Methylosarcina fibrata AML-C10: one gene and its partner. The protein of the gene in region 2 interacts with the protein of the main gene of each other region in a pairwise test. Links are inferred from orthologs where the notes say so. Each region holds a gene or a part of one and is shown on either strand. Other genes may lie near its edges.

Evidence for each region.
Region 1: the proteins of parE (region 2) and dhaK interact in binary tests that used the Escherichia coli proteins (3 or more experiments, as listed by UniProt). The link is inferred for Methylosarcina fibrata AML-C10 from one-to-one orthologs.

Annotation. Positions count from the first base shown.
Region 1 is NZ_KB889965.1:4,432,304-4,441,783, reverse strand. What follows is about bases 2,873-5,814. They hold dhaK (dihydroxyacetone kinase subunit DhaK), read left to right. Parts: upstream 2,873-3,819; coding sequence 3,820-4,809; downstream 4,810-5,814. Other genes in these bases: A3OW_RS0120935 (carbohydrate kinase family protein), read left to right, coding at 5,690-5,814; dhaL (dihydroxyacetone kinase subunit DhaL), read right to left, coding at 4,792-5,439; A3OW_RS0120950 (HAD-IIA family hydrolase), read left to right, coding at 2,881-3,702. In the rest of the region: tkt (transketolase), read right to left, coding at 1-869; hxlB (6-phospho-3-hexuloisomerase), read right to left, coding at 992-1,525; hxlA (3-hexulose-6-phosphate synthase), read right to left, coding at 1,528-2,169; more of A3OW_RS0120935, read left to right, coding at 5,815-6,592; cobO (cob(I)yrinic acid a,c-diamide adenosyltransferase), read left to right, coding at 6,691-7,227; A3OW_RS0120925 (hypothetical protein), read left to right, coding at 7,388-7,747; A3OW_RS0120920 (urease accessory protein UreH domain-containing protein), read right to left, coding at 7,906-9,276. UniProt on the Escherichia coli protein: Dihydroxyacetone binding subunit of the dihydroxyacetone kinase, which is responsible for the phosphoenolpyruvate (PEP)-dependent phosphorylation of dihydroxyacetone via a phosphoryl group transfer from DhaL-ATP.
Region 2 is NZ_KB889965.1:2,507,212-2,516,749, forward strand. The notes cover bases 3,600-6,599. They hold parE (DNA topoisomerase IV subunit B), read right to left. Parts: upstream 6,045-6,599; coding sequence 4,155-6,044; downstream 3,600-4,154. Other genes in these bases: A3OW_RS0111810 (LOG family protein), read left to right, coding at 3,600-4,143; A3OW_RS0111820 (MEKHLA domain-containing protein), read right to left, coding at 6,112-6,582. Outside these bases: selenide, water dikinase SelD, read right to left, coding at 1-1,720; tRNA 2-selenouridine(34) synthase MnmH, read right to left, coding at 1,713-2,798; A3OW_RS0111805 (M23 family metallopeptidase), read left to right, coding at 2,960-3,433; more of A3OW_RS0111810, read left to right, coding at 3,553-3,599; flagellar motor protein MotD, read right to left, coding at 6,816-7,655; A3OW_RS0111830 (flagellar motor protein), read right to left, coding at 7,737-8,498; flagellar motor switch protein FliN, read right to left, coding at 8,864-9,247; flagellar motor switch protein FliM, read right to left, coding at 9,391-9,538. UniProt on the Escherichia coli protein: Topoisomerase IV is essential for chromosome segregation; it is the principal protein responsible for decatenating newly replicated chromosomes. It relaxes supercoiled DNA.

The DNA of each region.
Region 1 (9,480 bases), 1.9 Mb from region 2 along the record:
ACATCGGCGGGCACTTCGAAAGGACCGTGATCCCAGCCTATGGCTGCTTTGGTCAGGTTAATTTCCGCTTCGCCCAACGGCGCGCCATGGCAGGCGTGGCTGCCGGCTTTGTTCGGCGAACCGAAACCGATCGTGGTCTTGCAGCAGATCAATGTCGGTTTGTCGGTCATGGCATGCGCCATCTCGATGGCTTTGCCGACCGCGCCGGCATCATGGCCGTCCACGTCCGGAATGACATGCCAGCCATAAGCTTCGAAGCGTTTCGGCGTGTTATCGGTAAACCATCCTTCCACGTGGCCGTCGATCGAGATTCCGTTGTCATCCCAAAATGCAATCAGATTGCCCAAACCCAGGGTGCCGGCCAAAGAACAGGCTTCGTGAGAGATCCCTTCCATCAAACAGCCATCGCCCAGGAAAACATAGGTTTTATGATCAACGATGGTGTGTCCGTCGCGGTTGAATTGTGCTGCCAGTGCCTTTTCGGCGATCGCCATACCGACCGCATTGGTAATGCCTTGGCCCAAAGGTCCTGTGGTGGTTTCCACTCCCGGCGCGTAACCGTATTCGGGATGCCCCGGAGTTTTCGAATGAAGCTGACGGAACTGTTTTAACTCATCGATCGGCAAATCATAGCCTGTCAAATGCAGTAATGAGTAAATCAGCATGGAACCGTGGCCGTTCGAGAGCACAAAGCGGTCCCGGTTAGACCATTGAGGATTGGAAGGATTATGGCGCATATAATCGTTCCACAAAACTTCGGCAATATCCGCCATCCCCATGGGAGCCCCTGGATGGCCTGAATTTGCTTTTTGCACTGCGTCCATGCTCAAAGCGCGAATGGCGTTTGCTAATTCTCGGCGCGATGCCATGTTCTTCTCCTTTGTATTCTGTGATGTTGAGGTGTATCTGCCTAAGCATCAAACCGCTTGTTCCGATGCTTAACTGTGAATTAGTAAGAACGAGTGGTCATGGCCACTCGTTCATGATGGCATTACTCTAAGTTAGCGTGCCGTGATCTCATTTCTTCTTCAGGAATCCCTTTTTCGTGTATCACGTGTGAGATCGTCGCTTCTAAAAAGAATAATGTGGAAAGCTCGAAAACCGTTCCCATTGGCATACCGACTACTTTTCCGTATTGTTCGGCCTTGCCGATCTGGAAAACCGCGTCCGCCATATCACCGATGGTCGAGCTGCTTTTTGAAGAGATCAATACAATGTCCGCGCCTACTTTTTTGGCGCTCTTGGTAAATGCTATCAATTGTTCAGTCTCGCCGGAGCCTGAAATAATAATAAGCAAATCGCCGTTTTTAATGCTCGGCGTAACTATTTCGCCGACCACACTGACATCGTATCCCGCATGCACCAGTCTCATGGCAAAGAAATTGCCAACCAACTTTGATCTTCCTGCTCCCGAAACAAAAATACGCTTCGCTTTATCGAGCATTTGGGTCAGTTTTTGATCATAGCCAGGATCGGTAGCCCCAAGAATGCTTGAAATCTTTTCAATGATAAGCTGCTGATGCATATTTATACAGCGTCGACTAATTCGCGGATTTCACGGGCCGCATCGGAAGGAGATGGAGCACCGTAGATTGCAGCGCCTACCACGATAATGTTCGCACCGGCTCTGACGACGTCTTGTACCGTGGATTGTTTGATACCGCCGGCAACGGAAATTCTGACGTTCAGACCCAATCTTGCGATATCGTTCAAATCGCCGAATGGCGTATGGCCGGCAGCTTGTGCATCAAGACCGGTATGTACGCCCATGATGTGAGCGCCTGCTTCCGCGCAAGCACGTGCGCATGCGATTTTGTCTTCAACGTTGATCAGGTCGATTTGAGCTTCTGCTCCGTGCGCGTTGGCCGCTTTGATAACGCCTTTGCAAGTTGCAAGACCGGATACGCCCAACACAGTGCAGATATCCGCACCTGCCGCATAGAATGGAGTTGCTTCGTATTCGCCGGCGTCCATTGTTTTGAGGTCGACGAGCAACAATTTGTCCGGGAATCTTGCTCTCAATTCTTTAACCAGATTGATGCCGTTGTGTTTGATACAAGGTGTTCCGATTTCAAAGATATCAACGCTGGGTGCCACTTTTTCAGCCAGCGCAATGGTTTGATTGAAATCTAATGAATCTAACGCCATTTGTATTAATGGTCTTGCCATGATGTAAGCTCCAATGAGTTGTTATAGGAATGAGTTAATACCTCTTTTAAGCGGATGTAACTGTAAAGAGAAAGGGGAAAAATGTCAATGTCCGATGATTATCGGGCGTAAGACGGCCTGAGCGCAAGGATTTTGAACCATCCCCATAAATAATATTTATCAATGAGTTATTTGATTATTTGGAGCTACTGGAAAGGATGAATCCGTCCATATCGGGCGTAAATGCAGGTTTTGGAAATTCGCTTGCGGATGTTGTTTACTCGATCCATGGTAAAAAAATCCCTCCGTTTTCGCTTATGACGGACATCCGAAGGGTAGCACAAAACCGGCCTTTTATGAACGGCACAGAACGGTTACCAATTCTCTCCTCTTGATTGTAATTCCGGAAAAATCCGAAAAATAACGCTGAGATTGTTTTTTATCTGTCCGCTTTCTCATCAAAACGGCTTCGTCAATCAGGGACAACCTTGCGTTTGAAGCCGCGGCGCCATTCCGAAGCCGGCCAAGTCCGCTTCGATAATATATAATAGTAAGCGGCATTCTGCCCGACCCATTCGATAACACAATCTAGCCGAAAGGATCTTGCGATAAACAGATATTTCAACGAATATCGAACTTTCGAATTCGCAAACAAGCACGGGAGAATCATTTCGGCTTAACCAACCCTTTCCCTCAACGTCATCCTTTTAAATCTTTTTCTAATAGAGCCCTATGGAAGCTTTTACTAATATTCGTGCCCTCATCATCGATATGGATGGGGTTTTATGGCATGGAGATCGCCCGTTGCCCGGCCTGGCCGATTTCTTTCAGACATTGCGGAATGCCGGGATCCGTTTCTTGCTCGCAACCAATAACGCCAGCCTGACTCAAGAGCAGTACGTATTAAAACTCGCCGGCATGGGCGTAACGGTGGACCGGGATGAAATCCTGACTTCGGCGATGGCTACGGCGCGGTATCTGGCCGAACACACCGAACCGGCCAAAACTCGAGTGTTTGTCGTCGGCGAGGCCGGCTTGACGCAGCCATTGCTCGAACACGGCTTTATCCTGACCGGATTGTATGAAGTCGGCGACGGCAAGACCTCACGTGGCGCCGATGTGGTCGTCTGCGGCAAGGACAAGACGTTAACCTGGGACAAACTGGCGACGGCCACGTTAAACCTGCGGGCCGGCGCCAGATTTATCGGCACCAACGGCGATACGACATTGCCGACCGAACGCGGCGTGGTTCTCGGTAACGGCGCCATCCTGGCCGCGCTGGAAACGGCGAGCGGAGTGTCGCCCACGGTCATCGGCAAACCCGAACCGATCATGTACCGGCAGGCCATGAATCTATTGGGCTCCAGCCCGGACGAAACAGTGGCGATCGGCGACCGGCTGGAGACCGACATTCTGGGAGCCGTGCACGCCGGCATACGCAGTCTCATGGTGCTGTCGGGAATTTCCACGCTGGAAGACGCGCAAAAAGCCGATTACCAACCGACCTGGATCATGCCGGACATTCGTGCCATTACCGAAGCATTGCGGCGCTGACAGCGGCCACCTTAGCCGAACCAATATCTATATTGACTATGGAGGTTGAAACAAAGGATCGTTCCGTCATATAGTGCGGGTTATCGAACCCTCCTCCGTTTATCAGGAACTGTGGCCATGAAAAAATTCATCAATACCATCGACACGCTGCTGGACGACAGTCTCGCCGGCTTCGCCAAGGCCCATGCCGATATCGTCAAATTGAACCGGCAACCCCATTTCGTCAGCCGGTTGAATCCTGCCCGATCCGGTAAAGTCGCGCTGATTTCCGGCGGCGGTTCGGGACACGAGCCCCTGCATACCGGATTTGTCGGGATGGGCATGCTGGATGCGGCCTGCCCCGGCCAGATCTTTACCTCGCCCACGCCCGATCAGATGCTGGCTGCGGCACAGGAAGTCGAAAACGGCGGCGGCGTCCTGTTTATCGTCAAAAATTACGCCGGCGACGTGATGAACTTCGAAATCGCCGCGGAAATGCTGGAGTGTCCGCATGAAACCGTCCTGGTCAGCGACGACGTCGCTTTGCCCAAAACGCACAGCATCGGACGCCGCGGCGTGGCCGGCACCTTGATCGTGGAAAAAATCGTCGGCGCCGCGGCCGAGTCCGGGAAGGATCTGGCGGCCTGCAAGGCCTTGGGCGAGCGGATCGCGCAAAGCACCGCCTCGATGGGCGTCGCCTTGAGCAGTTGCACGGTGCCGGCCCTGGGCAAACCGACCTTCGAATTGAAGGACGACGAAATGGAAATGGGCGTCGGCATTCACGGAGAGCGCGGACGCGAAACGATGAACCTGCTTTCCGCTACCGAAATCGTCGACAGACTGGCCTCCGCCATCGACGAAGAACTGCAACCCAAATCCGGACAAGCCGCCTTGCTGCATATCAATGGGTCCGGTGCCACGCCGTTGCTCGAACTTCATCTGATCTACGGTCTGGCGCATCAATTCTGGGAGAAAAAAGGCATCAACATCGCCCGTTCCCTGGTCGGAAACTACACTACCTCGCTGGACATGGCGGGCTGTTCGCTTACCCTCAGCCTGATGGACGAAGAACTGATCCGGCTCTGGGATGCGCCGGTCCATACGGCGGCTTTAAGATGGGGATGCTGACCGCTGGGACAGCACATCTATAATCGAACAAATCATCAATTGCGCGGTTCTGGCCCCGGCGTCGATATGGCCTTTGGTTCTTTCTCCGAGGAAAGACGCGCGCCCTTTGGTCGCCACCATGTCCCGGGTCGACTCCATTCCCTGAACGGCGGTCTGCGCCAGGCTTTCCAGCAAGTCCGGCAGCGGAACGTCCGCCTCCGCCGAAGCCTGCAATTTTTCAGCGACGGGAATCAGCACGTCCAGCATGGTTTTCTCTCCGGCGCCGGCCCGGCCTCTTGATTTGACCGATTCCACGCCCTGAGAGAAAGCATCGGCAAAGGTTTTCAAAGCCATCGGCTTCCCCTTGGCCGTTTTGCTCATCGTGACGAACAGCGTGCCGTACAACGAGCCTGACGCGCCTCCGATCGTCGACATCAGGATCATGCCGATCTTCTGCAAGGCGGCCGCCCAATCGAGGCCGGCGAGCTCCGTACTTTGCTCGCTCAGGGCATGCAGGCCGCGCTTCAAGTTGAACACGTGATCGCCGTCTCCGATCTCCTGATCGAGTGCGGTTACTTCGTCGGCATTTTTGTCTATCGTTTCGTTGATGGCCCGGATGAAATCCGGCAATAAAACAGGCTCGATCTGCATGGTGAATGTCCTCCTAACGATGATGCGGAGTTCAAGAATAACTCGCTGCCTTTCTGCTGTCCAGCACCCGTTGCCCTATGGGCGGCGCTTCTCCCGCCGTTCGCTTGCCAGCCGCGCCTGACGAGTGATAATCTAAAACCGGGCGATTTCCCCGAGTTAATTCCGGCCGGGCCAGGCAGCGGAACGGTTCGACGGATGTTGCCGGCCGTTATAATTTGACCGAATTTTACCGCTAACCTCTCCCGATGCCATGACTGTTTTCTCTAACGATATCGATGTCCTTTGCATAGGCCATGCGTCCTACGACCTCGTCTTTTCGGTGCCGCATCATCCGGCCGAAGATGAAAAGATTTTCGCTCAAGGCTTTCTGGGCTGCGGCGGCGGACCTGCCGCCAATGCCGCGGTCACTGTCGCCAAACTGGGTTTCAAGGCCGCTTTCGCCGGTTATTTGGGTCATGATCTTTACGGAGAACGGCATCGGCAGGAACTGATCGAACAGGGAGTCGACACCCGCTTCATCGTCCGGGGCGAAGCGCCCACTCCGCTGTCCGCGGTATTGGTCAAGCCGGACGGCAAAAGAGCCCTGATCAACTATAAAAGCGAAACCCGGCCCCTGGCGGCGAATGCCCTGAACTTTTCCGGGATCGCTCCCGGGGCGGTCCTGCTGGATGGCCACGAGCCCCGGATATCGGTGGCTTACTGCCGCGAGCTTCGAACTCGACATATACCGACCGTGCTGGATGCCGGTTCTCTGCATGAAGGGACCGAAGCGCTTATGGGACTGGTCGACTACCTGGTCTGTTCGGAAAAATTCGCTCTTCAGGTAGCGGAAACGCTCGATCAGGCCTTGCATCGCCTGTCTGAAGCGGCCCCGGCCGTAGTCGTCACGTTAAGCGAAAGGGGCCTGGTCTGGAAAAAAGACGGCAAGACAGGCGCCCTGCCCGCATTTGCCGTAACCAGCATCGATTCGACCGGCGCGGGCGATGCCTTTCACGGCGCGTTTGCCGCGGCCGTCGCAACGGGCCGAGACTGGATCGCTACCCTGCGCTACGCCAGCGCCGCAGGCGCGCTGTGCTGCACAAAGATGGGCGCGCGTCCCGGACTGCCGTCAAAAGAAGAACACGCCGCCCTGCTCAACGAAGGGGCCGATTAGACCGGAGCGAGCCTCGGTTGCTGTTATAATATTCTTCCGCTCCGCTGCCGCGACATCTTTTCTTTATAACCAGCCGGGGCTCATTTCCAAGGAAAACCGTGAAAACAAGAAACAGACGAAGAGGATTGGTGGTAGTCAATACCGGCGAAGGCAAAGGCAAGTCTTCCAGCGCGTTCGGCATGGTTTTTCGCGCGGCCGGCTGGGGCATGAAAGTCTGCGTCATTCAATTCATCAAAGGACAATGGCAGACAGGGGAACAAAAAGCCGCGCAGCATTTCGACAATATCGAATGGCATGCCCTGGGCGACGGCTTTACCTGGGACACGAAAAATCCCGAACAGGACGTTAAAACCAGCCGGGAAATCTGGGAATTCAGCAAGCAAAAAATTCTTTCCGAAGCCTACGACGTGGTCGTTCTCGACGAGATCAATTATTGCTGCGGCTATCAGTGGATCTCCGGCCGGGAAATCGCCGATTTCATAAAAAACCACAAGCCCGCCTGGCTGCACCTGATCCTGACCGGACGCAACGCTCCCGCCGAGGTCATCGAGATCGCCGACACGGTCACCGAAATGACTCAGCGCAAACACGCCTACGAACAAGGAATCAAGGCCGAGCAAGGCATTGAGTTTTAACGCCGGCAACGACCGTTGATTCCTTTTCGTTGCCGTCTCCCGAACACGGGCTTTAACATCTTCCATTGCCGTTAGCCGGCAATTCGCATAGAATCTGTAAGGGAGTTTACCGCCGTGCCGGTAGCATCGATTCCAATTACAATCAATACGAGGAGAGATAATGTCTGAAACTAGCAAAATGTTGTGGGCGGTTCTGGGCGCCTTTGCTATCGGCTTTATAGTGGTCGGCCTGAGCAAACAGGAAGAATCGCCCGAACAAAAAGAAGCCGCTTCGATGATCAGAAATTACGTAACGATCCAGTCCATGGCCAATCAGAAATGCCCTGAAGCCATCCTGAAACAAACTGGCGAAGAAGTGTATTTCCCTTCGGAAACGGTAAGCGACAAGGAAACCTACATCACGCTGAAATGGGTCGGCGAAAAAGGCTTCAAAAAAGCCTCCTGTACCGTCTACGGCACGTTGGGCGGCATCTCCGAATTGATCATTGACGACAAGGTCATCATCAAGAAAAAAATATAACGCAATTGCCACTGGCTGGAGTCTTCGGGAAAGCGCTCCAGCCAGTAATAAGCCTGAATACCGATAAAAAAATCTCCTCCGCCCGGAGGCCGGTTTTCAAGACGATTGATTCCGAGCGCCACTGGCCGTCCCTTCCGGATGGGAACGCAAGCCGGAGCTTAATCCTTCACAATAAAGCTTCCGGAAATCATTCCCATCGCACAGCTCCAGCCGATGGTGCCGTTTTCCCTGGGCAGGAACTCCACGATTTGCAAACCCGGTTTCAAATCGATCGTTCTCTTCAAATCGGGAACGACAATCTGTTGATTGCAGAGAGACAACTCCTTGACGTTGAGTATCCATTTGACGGGAATATTTCTTTTCAACGTATAACGGTCCGGAACATACCGGTAACTTTCCACTTCGGTATAGATGACCTGATACCCTTCCTGAAGATGAAACGGGCTTTCAAGTGCATTTCCGCCGATTGCGCTTATCAATACCGCCGATTTCTCCGAAATTTTTGCCAGCAGGGAATTCGCGTCGTAGCCCGTGCCGGAAAGCAACAGGCTTCTGTTCAGCATGACGCTCCCCATCAGCATGATCACCATCCCGGATATTTTTAGCAGACTCCGGGTGGCGTTTGCGGTCATCAGAGAAGACAGCAAACCGAAGGCGAACATGATCGGCAAGGTGCCCAAGGCAAAAACCGCCAACAATGCCGCTCCGTAGGCCGGACTGCCTATTCCGGCCGCCATGATGTACATGGCCTGCAAGGGTCCGCAGGCGATCATAAGACCGTTCAACAAGCCGATCATCAGAGGATTGGAGGTCTTTCTGCGTTTTTCATTGAGACGGTAAATCAAAAACCTGGGCAATCGGATGTGAAAACGCCTCAGGCCCGAAAACGTGTCGAGCAAACTCAATCCATAGACGATTAAAAATACCCCCGCCAGCGCCATCGCAACGCTTTGCATGTCGGTGGTAATATTGACCGCACCGCCGAGAAAACCGAACAGAGCGCCGAAGGCCGCGTAAGAAACGGTTTTGCCGAAGCCGTAGGCAAGATGGCTTGAATAAGAAGGCCCGCCTGTCCGGGCGCCGTCTGCGGCATAGCTCAGCACAAAGCCGCCGCACATGCCGATGCAATGAAAACTGGAAAGAACGCCGATCAGAAAAATGACGCCGAAGCCGGCCTGTTCATTCAAGTCGGTGAAGGAAACATCGAGCCGAATCCACCGGTTTAACTGCAATAACAGGATAATGCCGGCCAGGGCCGTCAATATCAGAACGGTGCGTTTTAGAGAGCTTGCGCTTTTTTTGGAGGCGGCGGCCTGAATGCAGTCGTAACCGGTGGCCTTGACGGCCGCGCATACCGTTTTTAGCGAAGTCACTTCCGTATTGACATCCAGAACAAGACTGCCTGCCGCGAAATCGGCTTTTGCCCGCGCCACTCCGGGCAGACCGGCCACGGCCGTTTCAATGTTGTTCTCGCAGTCAGTGCATTGCATGCCGGAGACGGAGAGCCGGTACTGTTTGATTCTGGTCATTCAATATTAATACATATAAATTCTTTAATAGACGATTATTTTTCAATTCGGTTCATTGCTCGTCGCGTGCCGGCACCGGGCAAGCAGAGTCTCGATGACGGCGCCCACCGGGTAGTCTGCTTCGAGCAGCGACAAGAAAAACGTTCGGTCTACAGGGAGTTCCAATCTTTAAACTTATGCCTTTACGGGAAGAGCATTATCGCG
Region 2 (9,538 bases):
GTTTTCGGAGCACCCGCTCCGGCTCGACTTCGCCCTGGACGGCGACCGCAATCGCCGGTTCCGCGCCTTCGCCGGTGTGACCGCCGACGAGCGCGGCCCCGTCCTCCTTCATTACGTCGAGCACGCCGCTCAGCACTTGAACAATATCCTCCCGCTGAATCCTTTCGGTGGCCGGACCAAGGGTCAGGCCGACTTGCGCCGTTTTGGCGATGCCGCCCATCGCATAGACGTCGCTGAGCGCATGCTGGGCGGCAATCCGGCCGAACAGGAACGGATCGGACAGGAACGAACGGAATTGATCGAGGCTTTGCAGGCACAGCCTGTGTTCGCCGAAGCGGGTCAGGGCGCAGTCTTCGCCGTCCTTCGCTCCGAGCAGCACCGCATCGTTCCGGGGGATCGGCAACCGGTCGAGGGCCTGAGTCAGGACCGAAGCGGCCAGTTTGCTGCCGCAGCCGCCGCAGGTGTTGTCCTGCCAGTCTTCCGGAATCAGGCTGGCGATAGGGCGCGGCATCGTCCGCTCGACACGGCCGGGATGGACGTCGAAGGTGCGGGCTTGAAAGCGCCGCATGAAGTGCCGGTCGATCCGGTCCTTGACCCGCCACAACAGCGACGGCCCCAGCCAGCGCAGGATCGAAGCATTGCCCTGATGCACGACGGCCTTGCGCTCGCCGACGGTAATCAGCGACAGTACATGTTTTTTCGGACGAAAGGTTTTCAATCCGGACCGGCGGGTAAAAAAAGCGAAGATGTTATGCGTCAACACCGGCCCCTGCCGGACCGCATAGACGCCGGCCTTTTTCAGAGGCGACGGCAAAAAATGAATGCAGTCGCCGGCGGCAAAAAGAGCGTTGTTGCCTTCGACCCGCAAGTGTTCGTCGACTTTTAAAAAACCGTCCCGATCGACCGGCAGCCCCGAACTTTCAAACCACGGCGGCGCGGCCGCCTCGGTGGCGATCAATACGCGGTAAAATGCCTGCGTATCAAGCCGGTCTTGAGCATCCTTGAGCAGCAGGCCGTCTTCCTGAAGCCGCACCACGTCGGTGTTCGGCAAAACTCGGACGTCGGCCTTCCGGAGCGCTGCGGACAAGTGCCGCTGCGCGCGCAGGTCCCGGGCCGACACCAGATATTCATGCCGATGGATCAGGCTGACCTCGGCGTTCCAGCCGTTTCGATCGATCAGCATTTTCAGGATGATCGCGATTTCGACGCCTGCGGCGCCGCCGCCGACCATGGCCAAAGACAATGGCCGGGACCCTTGATAAGCTTTCAGTTCCGCGATCAGCCGGTCCCAATGCCCGATGAACCGGGAAATCGGTTTGAGCGGAATCAGTTTGGCGTCGGACTCCCCGGCTGAACTCTCGATCGGCCTGGGCGCGATGCCGACGTTGATCGAAGCGCAGTCGTACCGAATCTCCGGGCGATTCTCCAGCCGGATTCTTTTTCGTTCGGCATCGATGCCGGTGATTCTGGCCCGGATGAAGCGATGGCCGAGTTCTTCGCAAAGCCGCCTGAGATCGAAATGGCAGTCTTCATAATCGTAATAGCCTGCAAGATAGCCGGGCAGCATGCCGGAATAAGGCGCATGGGTCTGGTCGGAGATCAGCGTGACTCGAAGCCCCGCGATCGGCTTCATCGCCAGCTTTTTCAGCACCTGAATGTTGGCGTGCCCGCCGCCGAGCAGCACCAGGTCCGAAACGATCGGCGCCGAGGTTCTATTCATGCTGCAACTCCTGCAAAAACGCCAGACAGTCCTCCCACAGCCCCTGAAACAGCGTCTTGCGCGATTTCAACGATAGCGAGTACAGATACTGTTTGTCGTAATAAACGGACAAGAGACGCTCGATCCAGTCCAGGTGCGCCTCTCTGCCTTCTTCGGTCATCGCATCGGCGGCAAACGCTTCTGCTACGAGCCGCCGGATCCGGTCGCATTCCAGGCCGCCGAGCTTGTTTCCGATCCGTTCGACGTTCCGGAGAAAAGCCTGAGACAACTCGTCCGCAGCCATGCCCCAAACCAAAGGCCGCCGGACGTATTCCTGATAAATGGCCAGGGCCCGCTGCCGCGGCGGAGCTTCGATCCGGACCATCGGCGCTCTGGCCATGCGCGCATGGAAAGGATCGGGCACGTAGCAGCGTCCGATGTTGGGACTTTCATCTTCCAGCACGTAGCCTGGCGCAAGCGGGTATAATGCCTGCGCCAGGCTGTTTTCGAAAGTGGCCTGCTGCGGCTGACGGCCATCGAAATGCGCTCCGAAGGCGCTGCCGCGATGACGGGCCAGGGCTTCCAGATCGACGATGCGCTCAAGCCGGCGCAGCAGGCGGGTTTTACCGGAACCGGTCATGCCCGACAGAACGACGAACGGCGCCGGATTTTCCAGCGTTTTTAAGGCTTCATGCCGCAAAGCCTTATACCCGCCCTCGACTCGCAGCACCTCATGCCCGCTTTGCACAATCCAGTCCTGCGCGATGCGCGAGCGAAGCCCTCCGCGCCAGCAAAAAAGCAGCGCCGCTGCGCCGGGATGGCGCAGGATCTCGGCGCACCAGCGGCGGATCAGCGCTTCTTTATAGTCGCCGCTGACCAGCCGGTGACCCAATGCTTTCGCCGCTTCCGAGCCTTCGTTCTTGTAAGTCAGCCCGACCCGATGACGGTGCGCGTCGGAAAGAATCGGGATATTGACCGTATGCGCAAAATGGGCCTTTTCATATTCGCCCTCCGACCGGACGTCGATCACGGACAGGTTGCCGTTGGCGGCAAGAAGCGCAAAAGCTTCGTCGGCAGGAATCGTCGGATGCGGAACCATGATGATAACAATGGAAATTGAAAGAGTTTACGCTTTTTTCCGGAAATCCTGAGATAAATTGCTGTCTGACGGGTAATTTTTCAACAACCGGTCATGAAATTGATATGCATCGAATCAGGAAAATCCTATTCTTCATACTTATAGGAATGACGGCCATCGTGATGGCCAGTTTTATCGTTCCGGAACGGATCCAAATTCCGGTCGGGGGCGCCACCCCCGCGGATTGGAACAAGGACTCGTTCTGGTACGAGCCTTGGGGTGTCTCGGGCGTCCATAAAGGCATCGATATTTTCGGCAAAAAAGGCACCCCGGTCCTTAGCGCCGTGGACGGGATCGTCCTCTATACCGGCCGGATTCCGGTCGGGGGCAACGTCGTCATCGTTTTAGGTCCGAAATGGCGTTTTCATTATTATGCGCACCTGGAAACGATCGGCGTTTCCGCCCTGACTCCGGTAAAATCCGGCCGCCCCCTCGGCACTCTGGGCGACAGCGGCAATGCCAAAGGCAAGCCGCCGCACTTGCACTATGCGATCGTCCGGCTGTTTCCGGCCTTCCGGGCGGCAGTCGGCTCGACCCAAGGATGGAAAAAAGCGTTTTTTATCGATCCCAACGCGTATTTGACGGGTAAAATGTAAAGGATCGGACGGGCTGTCGGGATTCCCGAGGAATGGCATTGGAAAAACCCTTGCTGTACCGAACGATACGCTTAAACACGGCTATCATTGCCCTTCCTTTCGGCGCACTCGAGGCGAGCATGAAACAAATAAAAAATATCTGCATTTATTGCGGCTCCGGCCACGGTCGGCTACCGGCCTATGCGGAGGCGGCCCGCGCCCTGGCCCGGTCGCTGGTCAAACGCAACATCGGCCTGGTCTACGGCGGCGCCAGCGTCGGCCTCATGGGCGTGGTGGCGGATCAGGTGCTGCAACTCGGCGGCCGGGCGGTCGGCGTCATACCCGAAGCACTGGTCCGGAAGGAAGTGGCACACCATCATTTGACCGAGCTGCACGTTACCCAGTCCATGCACGAACGCAAGACGCTGATGGCCGAGCTGTCCGATGCGTTCATCGCGCTTCCCGGAGGGCTTGGAACGCTGGAGGAACACTTCGAGATATGGACCTGGGCACAGCTCGGGATTCACAACAAGCCCTGCGGCCTGCTCAATGCCGAAGGCTATTACGATCCTTTGATCGCGTTTCTGGAACATGCGACCGCGGAGCAATTCGTCGGTCGGACGCACCGCGCCATGCTGCTGGTCGAGCAGGAGGCCGATGCGTTGCTGGACCTGATTGCCGATTACCAACCGCCGGCGGTGGCCAAGTGGGTCGACAAGGACGAGACCTGACAAGGAAAGTTTTAAATATCCGCCAGATTGCCTTTGGTTTCCAGCCAGACTTTCCGGTCCGTGGCGCGCTTTTTGGCCAGCAGCAGATCGAGCTGGCCGGTGGTGTCGTCGTCCTCGTCGACGGTAAGCTGCACCAGCCTCCGGGTATCGGGATTCATCGTGGTCTCGCGAAGCTGGCCGGGATTCATTTCGCCGAGGCCTTTAAAACGCTGGACATTGATCGTGCCCTTGAGCTTTTCGGCCTTGATCCGGTCCAGCACGCCGAGCCGCTCGGCTTCATCGAGCGCGTAAAACACCCGCTTGCCGACGTCGATCCGGTAAAGCGGCGGCATCGCGACGAAGACATGGCCGGCCCGGACCAGCGCATTGAAGTGCTGGTAAAACAGAGCGCAGATCAACGTGGCGATGTGATTGCCGTCGGAGTCGGCGTCGGCCAGGATGCAGACCTTGCCGTAGCGAAGATTGCGCAGGTCGCCGGAGCCCGGTTCAATGCCCAGCGCGACGGCGATGTCGTGCACTTCCTGAGACGCCATGACCTGATTCGAATCGACTTCCCAGGTGTTCAGAATCTTGCCGCGCAGCGGCATGATCGCCTGAAAGTCGCGCTCGCGCGCCTGCTTGGCCGAGCCTCCGGCCGAATCGCCCTCGACCAGGAACAATTCGGTTCGGGCAATGTCCTGCGCCGAACAATCGGCCAGTTTGCCGGGCAGCGCCGGTCCTGCGGTGATCTTTTTGCGAATGATCTTTTTACTCGAGCGAAGCCGTTTTTGCGCGCTGGCAATGATGACCTCAGCTATTTTCTCACCCTCGGCAGGATGCTGGTTCAGCCAAAGGCTGAAGCTGTCCTTGGCGACGCCGGAGACGAAGGCGACGCATTCGCGCGAACTGAGCCGCTCCTTGGTTTGCCCGGAAAACTGCGGATCTTCCAGCTTGACCGAAAGCACGAAATGACAGTTTTCCCAGACGTCTTCGGGAGCCACCTTGACCCCGCGCGGCAGAATGTTGCGGATGTCGCAAAATTCGCGCATCGCTTCGGTCAGGCCCGCCCGAAGCCCGTTCACGTGGGTTCCTCCCTGGGCGGTCGGCACCAGGTTGACGTAGCTTTCGGCGAGCATTTCCTCCGGGTTTTCGACGGCCCAGATAATGCCCCATTCGACCGCCTCGTGTTCCGCCGCCATCGCCCCCATGAAAGGCTGCTCGGGAAAAAATTCGATGTCGCCGATGCGGTCCAAGAGATATTCCTTCAGACCGTCCTGATAACACCAGGTATATTCTTCCTCGGGCTGCTCGACCTTCAGGCTGATCTTCAGACCGGGGCATAAAACCGCCTTGGCGCGCAGGACCTGCTTGAGCTTCAGCACCGACACCTTGCTGGAGTCGAAATATTTCTCGTTGGGCCAGAATTTAACCGCCGTGCCGGTATTGTTTCGGCCGACGGTGCCGGTTTCGGTCAGTTCGGAAACCTTGTCGCCGTCGGCGAATTCCATCCGGTATACCTTGCCGCCCCGCTTGACTTCGACTTCCAGTTTTTCCGACAAGGCATTCACCACCGAAACGCCGACGCCGTGCAAGCCCCCGGAAAACTGGTAATTCTTGTTGGAAAACTTGCCTCCGGCATGAAGCTGGGTCAGGATCACCTCGACGCCGGGAATGCCCTGCTCTGGATGGATGTCGACCGGCATGCCTCGCCCGTTGTCGCTGACCAGCACCGAGCCGTCCTTGTAAAGAACCACGTCGATGCTGTCGGCATGGCCGGCCAGGGCCTCGTCGACGCTGTTGTCGACCACTTCCTGCACCAGATGGTTGGGACGGGTGGTGTCGGTGTACATGCCCGGCCGCTTGCGCACCGGTTCCAGGCCGCTTAAAACTTCAATCGCCGCGGCATTGTATTCACTTTTCATAATGGCTGATGACTTTTAACTATGCAGTACATGGGGAAGCCAGGCCGCCTGAGGCCGTCCTCTTCCGCTATAAAAATTCCCATTCCCGGAGGCAGGCCGCCTGTCCGTGGTAACGGCCCTCGGCATCGAGCAAATTCCAGACCTCGGAATTTTTAATCAGAAACCGTTTGCCCGACGACTGGGCAATTCGGATTCCCTGATAATGATCGATATACCCTTTTTGCCTGACTTCCGCCAATAGCTTGTCCCTTTCTGCCTGCGCCAAGGGTTCGGCGGACAGCCTGGAAGGCACTCGGGACAATTCTTCCCAGCTTAATTCAAAGAGCGACAGCGCCTGCAGGTTTCCGTAATTGAACATCGGATCGTCCGCCGTGTCGTGGGAGAGAATGGCAAGAGGAGCATGAAACAACAGGCGGGCAAACTCTTCGTCGGAACCCGCTCCGGGAATCAACTCCCGTCCGAGCAATCGCCGGTAACTCTGCCTGAAAAGGCTTGCATGCTCGATCTGAAAACGGTTGGCCGGACCAGGATAATCCATTCGACAGAATAAAAGAAAAAAGAAGGAAATCGGGGGATTGCGCGGAACTTCAGCGCTTTGGCCCTATTATAAAGGATTCGGCACCGTTTATGAATGCACGCCCGCCTACGGGATGAAACGATTCAACGCCGCCAAAATCGGGACCATCCGGCTCATAGCTTTGAACAAGGCCCGCTACTTCACAGCCGGACAGTGTCTCTCCCTTCCTTTTCGTGGCCTGTCCGCTTCACTCGTTACCGGGCAGCCTGGACCACCGATTCCGGCTGCTTCTGCGTTAAATCGGCGCGCTCCTGGCCGCTGGAACCGTACCTTTCAAAGCCCTGAGCAATCAGCAGCACGACGACCCGCCGGTTTTTAAAGCGTCCTTGTTCGGTCTCGTTGTCAGTGACCGGATGGTATTGGCCGTATCCGATCGCAGACAACCGGACCGGATCGATGCCGTCCTTGATGAACTCCTGTACCACGCGGGTGGCCCGCGCCGAAGACAGTTCCCAGTTGGACGGAAACTCCGGCGTACTGATCGGATTCGTGTCGGTATGCCCTTCAATGTTAATTGTATTGGGCAGAGCTTTGAACTCCTTGGCGATTTTTTGCAGCAAGGGTTTCGCGCCTGCCGCCAGCTCCGCATCGCCGCTTAAAAACAACAGCTCGCTGTTCAACTCCAATTCAATCCAGTAATCTTTTTTCTTGATCGATACCAGATTCTCGTCGACCAGCGGCCCCAGAGATTTGGTCAACAGATCCGACACCATAGCCAACTGCCTTTTTTCGTTGGCCAGATCGAAACCGGTCGCCATCTCTTCCAGAACCGGATTCGGCTCCGATGCGGCAATGACGGCGTTGGCCTGGGCGGCGGCCTGAACCGCCACAATTTCTTTCAACTGCCGGTTTTTTTCATTGAAGGCGGTCTCCAGGGAGGAGGAAAAGGCTTTGTATTTTTCTTCATTGACCGCCGAAATCGAATACATCACCACAAAAAATGCAAATAGAAGGGTGACAAAATCGGCATAGGATACCAGCCATCGATCGTGATTGTGAATCTCTCCGGGTGATTTTTTCCTGCGGCGGCTCATAATGTCGGACAAATAGGAGGTTGATGGATATCCATGCTGTCAAAATTGAAAATCGCCAAGCATCTGTTCCGGGCGAAAACGTTATTGTAGTTTTACATCGGCATCCTGCAGATAACCTTCCAGTTTTAATTTGATATTCCGCGGATTTTCTCCCTCGGCGATGGAAGTAATGCCTTCGGTGATCATTTCTTTGGACTGAGTATTCGCATAAACGTACGTTTTCAGTTTGCTGGCGATGGGTAAAAAGATCAAGTTGGCCGAACCCACGCCGTAAACCGTCGCCACGAACGCGGTCGCGATGCCTGCGCCCAGCAGTTTCGGCTCGGACAGATTTTCCATGACGTGAATCAACCCCATCACGGCCGCCAGCATGCCGATCGTCGGCGCATATCCGCCCATGGCGTCGTACATTTTGGCCGCTTGCAAATCGAACGCTTCTTTGGTGTTCATCTCCAATTCCAGAATGTCGCGGATTTCTTCCGACTCGTTGCCGTCCACCAAAAGCTGTAGCGCCTTCTGTGTGAACGGATCGGTCTCTTCATCGATCTCGTCTTCGAGCCCCAGCAAGCCTTCTTTGCGCGCCAATATGCTCCACCGGACGATTTTGTCTATTTGCTCTCGGAAATTCATCGGCTTGGGCAAAAAAACCCAGAGGAACATCTCAAGGCTTCTAATAAATACAAGAGGCGGAAATTGCAGCAGAGTGGCGCCGACGGTGCCGCCGAACACGATAATGAAAGCGGGACCATTGACCAGGGAACTGAGCTGGAGCCCTTCCAGGAAGTTGCCGAAAAGAAGGGCGCAGGTGCCGATCAGAACGCCTATGATGCTTAATATGTCCATTTTATAATTCAATTACTTGCCGATAAAAAGCCCGCGGCAAAGGCTGTCCGACGATAGGCTCCGGTCATGAGTTTTTATATTGAAAAACAGTCGTGTCCGGTCGGGAAAAAAATATCGTGATGAGTGCAATTACCCAAACCTTGTTTATTTTTGCTTCACTTTAGCCCCTGAAAACCCGGGAAACCGCTTGTCCCGGCTGCAACTGAGTGAAGCAAAAAGCCTTCCTGGTCTTTTTTTGAGCTTTTTCCTCTTTTGCCGACCCTTGATTCTCGCCGATTCAATTCACAGGAATTTCGATAATGGATAATATTCTTGAATTTTAGACAGTGACTGCGGAACTGCAAGAAAACTCGGGTATAAAAGCCTTAGGTCAGTTTCTTGACTCTTTCCGAGGGGCTGATCACGTCCGTCAAACGAATACCGAATTTTTCGTGAGTCACCGCCACCTCGCCATGGGCGACCAATGTGCCGTTCACGAAAACGTCGAGAGGCTCCCCGGCATAACGGTCCAACTCGACAATGGAACCGGGTTTCAATTCCAGCAGTTGTTTGATGTCTACCTCGGTCCTGCCTATTTCGATCGAGACGGCAACCGGCACGTCGAGCACAAGATCAAGGTTTAATTCATTCGTTTCCGCTTCTCTGGAAGAATGTTCCTTGTTGTCCGTCAGGGTCAATTCTTCGAATACGACGCCTTTGATTCTTTGCTCCTGTCGGTGGGCGATACCGGGATCCTGTTCTTTGCTCATCTTTTTTTCCAGCTTGAAGGTTGTTGCTCATTCTCTGATGCGTGTCCGGTTTGCGGTACCGGCTTGGATAATGACGCGAATCGATTCACTTTCGGGTCTAACCCGGGCGAAACCATTCATCCCTGTACGTCGTTTGAAAGGCTCTAATCCATTCCGGCGCCGATCCTGTCGACGATCTGCAGCGCATTACGGCCTCCGGAGACGCCTGCCTTGCCCTCGTAAACGGGTATGCCGTGAACGCTGAGAACGACGGCATTCGGCTCGTCAATCGGTATCACATCGCCTTTTTTT